Regions from separate parts of the Microlunatus panaciterrae genome, predicted to be linked through region 2. Evidence: riboswitches for the same ligand, from Rfam matches in the RefSeq annotation. Region 2 holds a riboswitch; the other holds the start of a gene.
What was found. Region 2 has a riboswitch for cobalamin ahead of JOE57_RS16215 (ribonucleoside-diphosphate reductase subunit alpha). Riboswitches for the same ligand answer to the same signal wherever they lie in the genome.

Region 1 (4,919 bases), 850 kb from region 2:
CCGCCGATGCCGAGGAAGAAGCCGCCGATGATCAACAACGCCAGCGAGTCCTGTCCGAACAGCCCCAGAAACAGCACCGGGACGATGGTGGCGGCCGAGACCAGCGGGAACATCACCCGACCACCGAACCGGTCCGTCAGCGCTCCCACTGGGATGCGACCGAGCGAGCCGACGATCACCGGCACCGCGACCAGCAGCGCCTGTTCGGAGCTGGACAGCTGGAGAAGCTCCTTGAACCTGGGACCGAGCGGGCTGAGCAGCGCCCAGGCCCAGAAGTTGATGGCGAAGCCGAGGGTGGCCAGAACGAGCATCTGCCACGCCCTGGCAGGGATCGACCTGGCTGGGGTCGACGCGGTCCCTGCGCTCGGACCCCCACGGCCCGGACCACCTGACTGCCCGCTCATCCAACCTCCCACTGCTGTCTCGAGCTGTTCGGTTCCCGGCCACGGGCCCGGTGAGCAGCGTTCGGGGGCCGTGCGGACCAGGAAAGGACGAGGTGGTGATCATCTCCGGCAGCGGCCTTCTGCTGATCATCGGCGCGCGTGCTGCACCGACGGCAGCAGGACGATGTCGGTGTCCTCCCACGCCTCGTCGTCACCTCATCTTGCACGAACGGTCGCGGCAGGGCTAGGGCTTGGCCGGTAAACGGTTCACAGTCGGGACGAAAGTCCCGGCGCCCGCAGTGCAGATCAAGCGCCCGGAGGCCTGGGCTGCCGCGCTGCTGTTGCACGGAACGTGAACTGCATAGGGTTGGGCGCGTGAAGGTCGGACCTGGAGTGGCTGCAGCCCATCCCTCGACGGCCCAGGCCGGTGCGGACATCCTGTGGCGGGGTGGTTCCGCGGCCGACGCCGCGGTGGCGATGATGCTGGTCAGCTGCGCCGCCGAGACGATCTTCACCGGCCTCGGCGGCGGCGGTTTCGCCGTCTACTACGAGGCTGCCACCAGGCGGGTGCACTGCGTCGACTTCTTCGTCGCCGTACCGGGCCTGGACGGTCGGACCGCCGGGCCGGGCACGCCGATCGAGGTCTCGCTGGGCGGTCAGCCGATCCCCTACGACATCGGCGCCGCTACCGTCGCCGTCCCGGGCAACCCGGCCGGGGCCCATCACCTCTGGCGGCGCTGGGGCCGCCTCGACTGGGCCGACGTGGTCGAGCCGGGACACCAGGCGGCGCACGGCACGCCGCTGCCGTACGAGCATGCGGCGCTCCTGCCGCACATCACGTCGGCCATGCACGCCGGCGACGGCGCCCGGGTCTACCGGCGCCCGGACGGCACCAACCTGCAGGCCGGTGACCTGCTGCACCATCCGGACCATCCCGCGGCCTATGCGCTGCTGGCCGACGACCCTGCCGGGTTCTACACCGGAGCCTTCGCCGCGGCGGCGGTCGCTGCTGTCGCCGACGGCGGAGCGCTGTCGATGGCCGATCTGGCCGCCTACCGGGTGCGGGAGTCCGAGCCGGCCGGGGTGGACATCCGTGGCCGTACGGTGCTGGCGCGCGGCGACGACCTCGACGACGTCCTCGGCACCCTGGCCCGGGCGGCGGTCGGGGTCAGGGCCGACCCGCTGCACGATCCGGCGGCGGCGCTCGCCCTGGCTGCGGCGCTGCGCGGCCCGGCTCGGCGGGCGGAGACCACCAACCTGGTGGCCGTCGACAAGGACGGGAACGCCTGCGCCGTCACCACCAGCCTCGGCCTCGGCGCCGGCATCTGGGTCCCCGGCTTCGGCGTGCACCTGAACTCCATGCTGGGCGAGGGGGAGCTGATCCGGGAGGCGTTGCACCCGGGCAGCCGGATGGGTTCGATGATGTCGCCGCTGGTCGCCCTCGACGGTGACCGGAACCTGATCCTCGTGGCCGGAGCGGCCGGCGGGTCACGGATCCGGCCGGCGTTGGTGCAGTGCGTGCTGCGGGTGCTGGCCGGCGCGGCCCCGCAGCAGGCCATCAACGCGCCGCGGTTGAATGCGCTGCCGGCGGCCGTACGGCTCGAACCCGGCTTCTCCGACGCGGTCGTCGACGCACTGCGGCTGGCGGGTGACGAGGTGCTCGTGTCCGAACGGCTCGACCCCTACTTCGGCGGCGTCTCGGCCATCGGCGTCGAGGGCGGTGGGGCCGATCCGCGACGCAGTGGAGTGGTGATTCCTGCGATAGGCTGATCCGGCCAGCGGAAAGGGAAACCGGTGTGAATCCGGTGCTGCCCCGCAGCGGTGAGTGGGAACGACAGCTGTCATAGAGCACTGGGCGTCCTCGTGTCGACGACACGGGTGGGCCTGGGAAGCGACAGCCGGTAGGTCCGGCCGAAAGGCCCCGCCCACGAGTCCGAAGACCTGCCGTTGGCGCACGGGTCGCCGACCTGTGCGTCTGGGGTCGCGAGGGACGACCACCCGGTGCACTCTGCGAGGAGTGCTCGTGTGAGGCCCCAGGCAGCTGGAAGCAGGTGCCCTGACCGCGCGGTCGACGGACCAGGCGCCCCGACCAGGGCGCGCCCGCGCCCGGGAGCACACATGAACCACACCACCACCCACAGGTCACCCTCGTTGACCACGCTGATCGGCACGTTGGCCGCCTCGGCAGCGCTGCTGCTGGCCGGCTGCGGAACCGGCACCGGTACCGGACCGGCCGGTGGGCCGACTCCGGCCGCCGTCGGAGCCGACGGCTGCATCACCCACTTCGACGCCGAGACCGACTACTACCCCACCAAGCAGAGACTGCAGTACGCCCGGAACTTCACCCTGAGCTACCACCGCTCGTACCAGGTGCTGACCGTCAAGCAGCCGGTCGTCGGCGGCAAGCCGGAGAGCTACGTCCTGGTGCGGTGCGGGGCGAAGGCCCCGGCATTGACCGGGGAGCTCGCCAAGGCCACTGTCCTGACCACCCCGGTGAAGAGCCTGTTCTCGGCGTCCACCACGCACATCCCCTCACTGGAGGCGCTCGGCAAGCTCGGCGTCCTGACCGGGGTCTCGTCCAAGGCGTTCATCTCCTCCAAGGCCGCCCAGCAGCGGGTGGCGGAGGCAGGGGTCACCGAGTTCGCGCCGGCCGGCACGACCGACGCCGAGAAGATCGTGGCGGCCAAGCCCGACGTGCTGGTCACCGGCGGGGTCGAGGATCCGGCGTACGCGACGGTGCGGGACGCGAAGATCCCGGTCCTGGCCGATGCCGAGTTCCTCGAGAACGACCCGCTCGGTCGGGCCGAGTGGATCAAGTACTTCGCCGCCCTCACCGGTACCGAGGACAAGGCCACCGAGGTGTTCGGCAGGATCACTCACGACTACGACGCGGCTGTCGCGCTGGCCAAGGACGCGAAACCCACCGAGGCGGTGGTGAGCCAGCCCTACCAGGGCGTCTGGTCGGTACCCGCCGGCGGCAGCTTCATGGGGCGGATGCTGACCGACGCCAGGGGCAGCTGGCCCTATGCCGACGACACCTCGACCGGCAGCATCCAGACCGATCTGGAGACGGTCTTCGCCAAGTCCCGGACGGCCCCGGTCTGGCTCACCTCAAGCAACTGGACCACCAAGAAGGAGGCGCTGGCCGAGGAGCCGCGGTTCGCCGAGTTCGCCGCCTTCAAGTCCGGTCAGGTGTGGGCCCCCAGCCTGCAGGTGAACGCGTCCGGCGGCAACAACTTCTACGAGCTGGGCGTGCTGCGCCCGGACCTCACCATCACCGACCTGATCGCCATCCTGCATCCCGACCTGATGCCCGACCACACCTTCACCTTCTACCGGCAGCTGCGGTGACCGCGCTCCCCCGGGCCGGTGTCGGTGTCCGTGTCCGTTCCGGTGTCGGTGTCGGTTTCCCAAGTCGACTTGGGAAACTGTCACTGGACGCGGCAAATTTGCCGCGTCCAGTGACAGTTTCCCTGGCCCGGTGGGGCCGCCGATGAGGTCGACCGTGGTGCTGGTGGCGCTCGGCGCGCTGGCGGTCGTCGCCGTGGTGGTGGCGATCTCGACCGGATCGGTGACCATCCCGGTGCACGCACTGTGGTCCTACCTGAGCTCCGGGGATGCCGGCCAGCCCGGCTGGACCGTCCTGCTGGACCAGATCCGGCTGCCCCGGGTGGCGACGGCCGCACTCGCCGGGGCCGGCCTCGCCGTCGCCGGGCTGTTGATGCAGACGATGTTCGCCAACCCGCTGGCCGACCCGTACATCCTCGGGGTGTCCTCCGGCGCCAGCCTGGGCGTCGCTGTCGTCACCCTCGGCACCGGCACCGCGACCACCACCTTCGTCTCGGCTGTCGGCGCCGGACGGCTGAGTGTGGTCGCCGCTGCCGCGGTCGGATCGTTGGCGGTCCTGCTGCTGATCCTGCTGCTGGGTCGCTGGGTACGTTCGGTGGTCACCTTGTTGATCCTCGGCGTGATGCTGTCCTCGACCATCGGTGCGGTCGTGTCGCTGTTCCTGGCGTTCGCCGACCCGGCCCGGCTGCAGCGCTTCGTGCTCTGGGGCCTGGGGTCGTACGGCGGAGTCACCCGCACCGACCTGCTGGTGCTCAGCCCGGTTGTGGTGATCGGTGTCGTCACGGCCCTGCTGCTGAGCCGCTCACTGAACGCCCTGCTGCTGGGTGAGCGCTACGCCCAGACGATGGGAGTCAACGTGTCGCTGGTCCGGGTGGTGGCGGTCACGGCGACGGCGTTGATCGCCGGCAGCGTGACCGCCTACTGCGGCCCGATCGCTTTCCTCGGTATCGCCGTCCCGCACCTGGCCAGGCTGGGCATCGGCACCTCGGACCATCGGGTGCTGCTGCCGGCGACGGTGCTGATGGGGATCACCGTGTCGGTGCTGTGCTCGGTGGTCGCCCAGCTGCCCGGCACCGATGCGGTGCTTCCGCTGAACGTGGTCACCGCACTGCTCGGGGCGCCGGTCGTGATGGTGGTGCTGCTGCGGTCACGGCGGCTCGCGGCGGGGGCGGTCTGATGGGCACTCCC
Region 2 (4,919 bases):
GGACCTCGTGCGGGAACCAGGTGTTGGCGACCGCCTGGTGGTAGAGCTCGTACGCCCAGGGGTAGCTGACCGGCTTGAGCAGCAGGCCCTCCTGGAGCCCGATACCGAGAATGCCGGTCTGGATGGTCGAGGTGCTCATGGCTTGCTCCTGTACGGCAGGGGAGAAGGGGCAGAAGGAAGTGAGGCAGTGGAGAGGAGGTCGGGGTCGGCTACTGGCAGGAGTCGCACTGCAACCTCTCCTGTGGGTCGATGGGGCAGGCGGCATCGCCGATCAGCTCGACGGCTGTGCTTAGAGCCTGACGCGGTGGCTCGTCGACAGTGTTGGTTCGGACCGGGGCGGGGCGACCGAAGCCGAAGCCGCGCCCGGTGCCGGCGGAACTGCGGAGCCCGGCCGCCTTGTTGACACTGACGGTGCTCTGCTCGGCCGTGTGGCGCTGCATCATGTGCAGGTAGTAGGTGGTCTTGACTCCCCGCTCCCAGGCGGCGGTGTACAGCTCGACCATCTCAGAGACGTCCCGGCTGGCCAGGTAGATGTTCCGGCTGATCGCCTGGTCCACCCATTTCTGCGCCCGGGCCGCCACCTGCAGGTAGGCGTACGGCGACAGCTGGAACGAGGTCCGGTAGACCGACTTGAGGTGGTCCGGCACCATGGCCAGGCCGGACACGTCCCCCTGTGCCCGCAGCAGGTCCTCGCGCACCTCCTCCCACAGCCCCAGTCGCTTCAGGTCTTCGACCAGGTTGCGGTTGACCTCGAGGAACTTGCCGGACGAGGTGGCCCGGCTGAACAGCTGGCTGAACTGCGGGTCGAGCCCGGGCGTGGTGCCGGCCACCAGCCCGATCGAGGCGGTCGGTGCGATCGCCATCAGGGTGGCGTTGCGGATCCCGCCGCGGACCTTGTGCCGCAGCGCGTCCCAGTCCAGCCGGCTGGTCCGGTCCACCTGCACGGCCACGCCACGGTCCTGCTCGAGCAGGTCGAGGGTGTCGATCGGGACCAGCCCGCGGCTCCACGCAGACCCGGGGAAGTTGGTGTAGCTGCCGCGGTCCCGAGCCAGGTCGGCACTGGCGTCGATGGCGTGGTAGCTGACGAACTCGCAGATCTCGTCGGCGAGGGCGTAGGACTGCTCGCTCTCGTAGCTGAAGCCGAGCCGCTCGACCAGGTCCGTGAAGCCCATCACACCCAGACCGATCGCCCGGTTCCGCTCGTTGGACCGCTCCGACTCGGGCACCGAGGAGATGGTGATGTCGATCAGGTTGTCGAGCTGACGGACGGCCAGCCGGGTGGACTGTCTGAGCTGGTCCCAGTCGATCCTGGCCTGTCCCTTCGAGCCGTGGAGGTGCCGGGACAGGTTGATCGACGCCAGGTTGCAGACCGCGACGTTGTCGCGGTCCTGTGGCAGGCAGATCTCGGTGCACAGGTTGGACAGGTGGATGGTGCCGGTGTTGTTGTTCAGCGCCCGGGTGTTGACGGTGTCCTTCCAGGTCAGCCAGGGGTGCGAGGTCGTCTGCAGGGAGATCAGGATGGCCCTGAACTGCTCGCGGGCCCGGATCCTGCTGAACCGGCGCAGCTCGCCGCGCTCGGCCTGCTCGACGTAATCGGCGTAGCGGGCCGAGAACTCCGCACCGTACAGCTCGGGCAGGTCAGCCACCTCGAGCGGGTCGAACAGATACCAGTCGTCGTCGGCGCGGACCCGCTTCATGAACTCGTCCGAGATCCAGACCGCGGTGTTGGCGGTCCTGGTCCGGCGGTAGGGGTCGCCGGCGTTCTGCCTCAGGTCCAGGAACTGGGCGAAGTCGAGGTGCCAGTTCTCCAGATAGAAGCACAACGCCCCGAACTTCTTGCCGCCCCGGGACACGGCCCGCAGCGTCGAGTCGATGGTGTGCATGAACGGGATCGGCCCGGTGGAGGTGGTGTTGTTGCTGCGGATGGGGGACCCCTCCGAGCGCAGCTTGGTGACGGACAGCCCGATGCCACCGGTGCCCTTGGTCAGCCACATGACGTCGCGGATGGACTTGGCGATGTGCTCGATATCGTCCTCCAGCTGCATCACGAAGCAGTTGGACAGCTGCGCGTACGCGGTGCCCGCGTTGACCAGGGTGGAGCCGGCGGCGAGGTACTCCAGCCGCGACATCTTGTCGTAGAACTGCAGCGCGGCGGCGGTGGCGTCCGCCTCGTTCAGGGACAGGCCCATGGCGACCCGCATCCAGAAGAACTGCGGCACCTCGATCGGCTGCGCATCGGAACCGTTCAGCAGGTAGCGGGTCCTCATCGTCTGCGCACCGATGTAGTGCAGCAGGTCGTCCCGGCCCGGGTCGAGCGCGGCCGCAAGCCTCGGCAGGTCGAACGCCCCCGGCAGCCTGTGGTCCAGCAGGCCCTGGTTGACACCTCGTTGGAGGTAGCCCTCGAACAGGTCGCGGTGCCGGCGCCGAAGCTGGTCCGGGTCGGCGCAGAACGCCGCGCCGGACTCCGCCGGTCGGGCGAGCACCTTCTTGTACAGGGTCTTCACCAGCAGCCGGCTGGCGATCGTGTCGAAGGCCGGGTCCTCCTTGACGTTCTGCAGGGCGACCTGGATGACGGACTCGTCGAGCTGCTCGCTGGTGATCCGGTCGAACAGGGTGATCTCCAGCTCGGACTGGATCTGGGTGGCACGGGTGACGGCGTCATCGAGACCGCGGGCGGCCTCCTCGATCGAGCGGGCGACCTGGTAGCCGTCGTAGGGCTCGATGCTGCCGTCACGCTTGACGACGCTGACGTCCGCCGGGGTGATCGTTGGATGGTGGTGGGTGGGCTCTGACTGCATGGGACATCCCTCGTGTCGCACTGACTGGTGCAGCCCGTGGTCTCTGGGAGGCAGGGAGGACCGACCGCCGAGACGGCGCGGCACGTCCCCTGGCTCTCCCACGGAGCCGCGGACCATCTCCCGACTCTGCGCGGGAGATGCGCTGGCAGGTCTTCGGACTCGCGAGCAGCCGATCGGGCTCGGCCGGGGATGATCACCGGTCGGGGCCGTCTCGGTGGCCTACTGGTCGTCGCTTCCCAGGTGTTCCCAGTGCATCTGACGACGTTCGTTCTCGCTCACCGCTGCGGGGCAGTTCCGGTCTCGCACCGGATTCCCTCTTGCGACACCCGCTCTGGCTGAGCGGATGAACCAGCTGCAAGACCACCATATATGGAAATGACACGAATGTAACTACCTAGATCTAGTGGTTCTGGATCCAGGTCCACGAAACTGCCCTGGGAAAGGAGGCTCCCTAGGTCATCCACCGCTATCGTCAGACGGTGAGCACCACGAAGCAGGAACCGCTGACCGGCTCGTCGGCCGAGTCGTCGCAGGACAGCAGCATGCTGACAGTGGTGATCGCCTTCGGCGCCAACCTGCTGATCGCGATCGCCAAGTCGGTGGCGGCCTTCCTGACCGGGTCGGCGTCCATGCTGGCCGAGGCGGCCCACTCCTGGGCTGACACCGGCAACGAGGTCTTACTGCTGGTCGCTGAGCGCAAGGGCGACCGCGGGCGGGACACCAAGCACCCGCTCGGCTACGGCCGAGAGTCCTACGTGTGGTCGATGATCGCCGCCTTCGGGCTGTTCACCGCCGGAGCAGTGGTGTCGATCATGCACGGCGTCCAGGCGCTGGTGGCGCCGGAGCCGGCGACGGACTACACGATCAACTACATCATTCTCGCGATCGCCTTCGTGCTGGAGGGCGTCTCGTTCACCCAGGCGTTCCTCCAGTCCCGCAAGTCGGCCCGCGCCCTCGACCGCGAGCTGCTGTCGCATGTGATGAAGACCTCCAACCCGACACTGCGAGCGGTGTTCTTCGAGGACTCGGCGGCGTTGCTCGGGCTGCTGATCGCCGCCGCCGGAATCGGCCTGCACCAGCTCACCGGCTCACCGGTGCCCGACGCCATCGGGTCGATCCTGGTCGGCCTCCTGCTGGGCGTGGTGGCTGTCGTCCTGATCGACCGGAACCGGCGTTTCCTGGTGGGACAGGCGGTCACGCCGGGCCTGCGGAGCCGGGTGCTGTCGCGGCTGCTGCAGCTCGACGAGATCGAGCGCATCACCTACCTGCACCTTGAGTTCGTCGGACCGAGCCGGGTCTTCCTGGTGGCTGCGGTGGACATGACCGGCGACGACGCCGAGCACGACCTGGCCGTCAGGCTGCGGGCGGTCGAGCGGGCGCTGGAGAAGGACGAGTTCGTCGAGGAGGCGGTACTGACACTGGCCACCGCGGATGAGCCCTCGTTGAGCTGAGCTCACCCGCGGTGGCCGGAGTCGTCCGTCCGAGGAGCCGTGGGACCTGACCGGGTGTCAGCGCGGGCCGCCGACCTCGATCACACCCTTCTGCACCGCCTTCGTCACCGCGTCCGCCTCGGCCCGGGTCAGCGTCCCGGCCTTGACCGCCGCGTCGAGCCTGCTCTTGAGTGCCGCGGCGCGCTCGGCCTGGGCGGCGGTCCGGATCTGGTCCAGTGCCGCCTTCACCTTGGCCTCGGGGATGCCGAGCTTCGCGGCCAGCTGCTTGGCCAGTGCAGCGTCGCGCGCCGCCGGTGTCGGGCGGTCGGTGCCGGCCGACGGCGGGGCGGTCGGCCTGTTCTCGTCCCTGATGGCCCGCAGTGCGGCGGTCACCTTGGCCTCGGTGACGCCGAGCTTGTCGGCCAGGCTCCTGGCGAGGTCATCCTGACGCTGCCCGTGCTCGCCGTGGAACCGGCCCGGCCGGTCGGTCCGGCGGTCGGGAGCGGCGCTGGATGACGATGTCGCTGACGGGGTGGTGGTCGGGTCGGCCGAGGCGAGGCCGGCCACGCCGATGCCGGCACCGAGGGCCAGCAGGCCTCCGGTGATGGCGGCTGCTGTGGTCTTCTTTGATCGCATCATGTGGGCAACTGTGCCGGTCGATCCTGGCGCCCCGCTGGTGGCAACCTGGCAG

Region 1: it holds a riboswitch for cobalamin, as region 2 does, so the genes downstream of both, JOE57_RS12355 (ABC transporter substrate-binding protein) here and JOE57_RS16215 (ribonucleoside-diphosphate reductase subunit alpha) in region 2, are expected to answer to the same signal.

Annotation. Positions count from the first base shown of each region.
Region 1 covers NZ_JAFBCF010000001.1:2,708,498-2,713,416, reverse strand. The annotation lists gene JOE57_RS12365 (MFS transporter) at 1-311, opposite strand, end outside; gene JOE57_RS12360 (gamma-glutamyltransferase) at 759-2,153, shown strand; cobalamin riboswitch at 2,126-2,346, shown strand; gene JOE57_RS12355 (ABC transporter substrate-binding protein) at 2,502-3,734, shown strand; gene JOE57_RS12350 (FecCD family ABC transporter permease) at 3,877-4,908, shown strand; gene JOE57_RS12345 (ABC transporter ATP-binding protein) at 4,908-4,919, shown strand, end outside.
Region 2 covers NZ_JAFBCF010000001.1:3,555,261-3,560,179, forward strand. The annotation lists gene JOE57_RS16210 (ribonucleotide-diphosphate reductase subunit beta) at 1-139, opposite strand, end outside; gene JOE57_RS16215 (ribonucleoside-diphosphate reductase subunit alpha) at 210-2,798, opposite strand; cobalamin riboswitch at 2,926-3,166, opposite strand; gene JOE57_RS16220 (cation diffusion facilitator family transporter) at 3,278-4,249, shown strand; gene JOE57_RS16225 (hypothetical protein) at 4,307-4,867, opposite strand.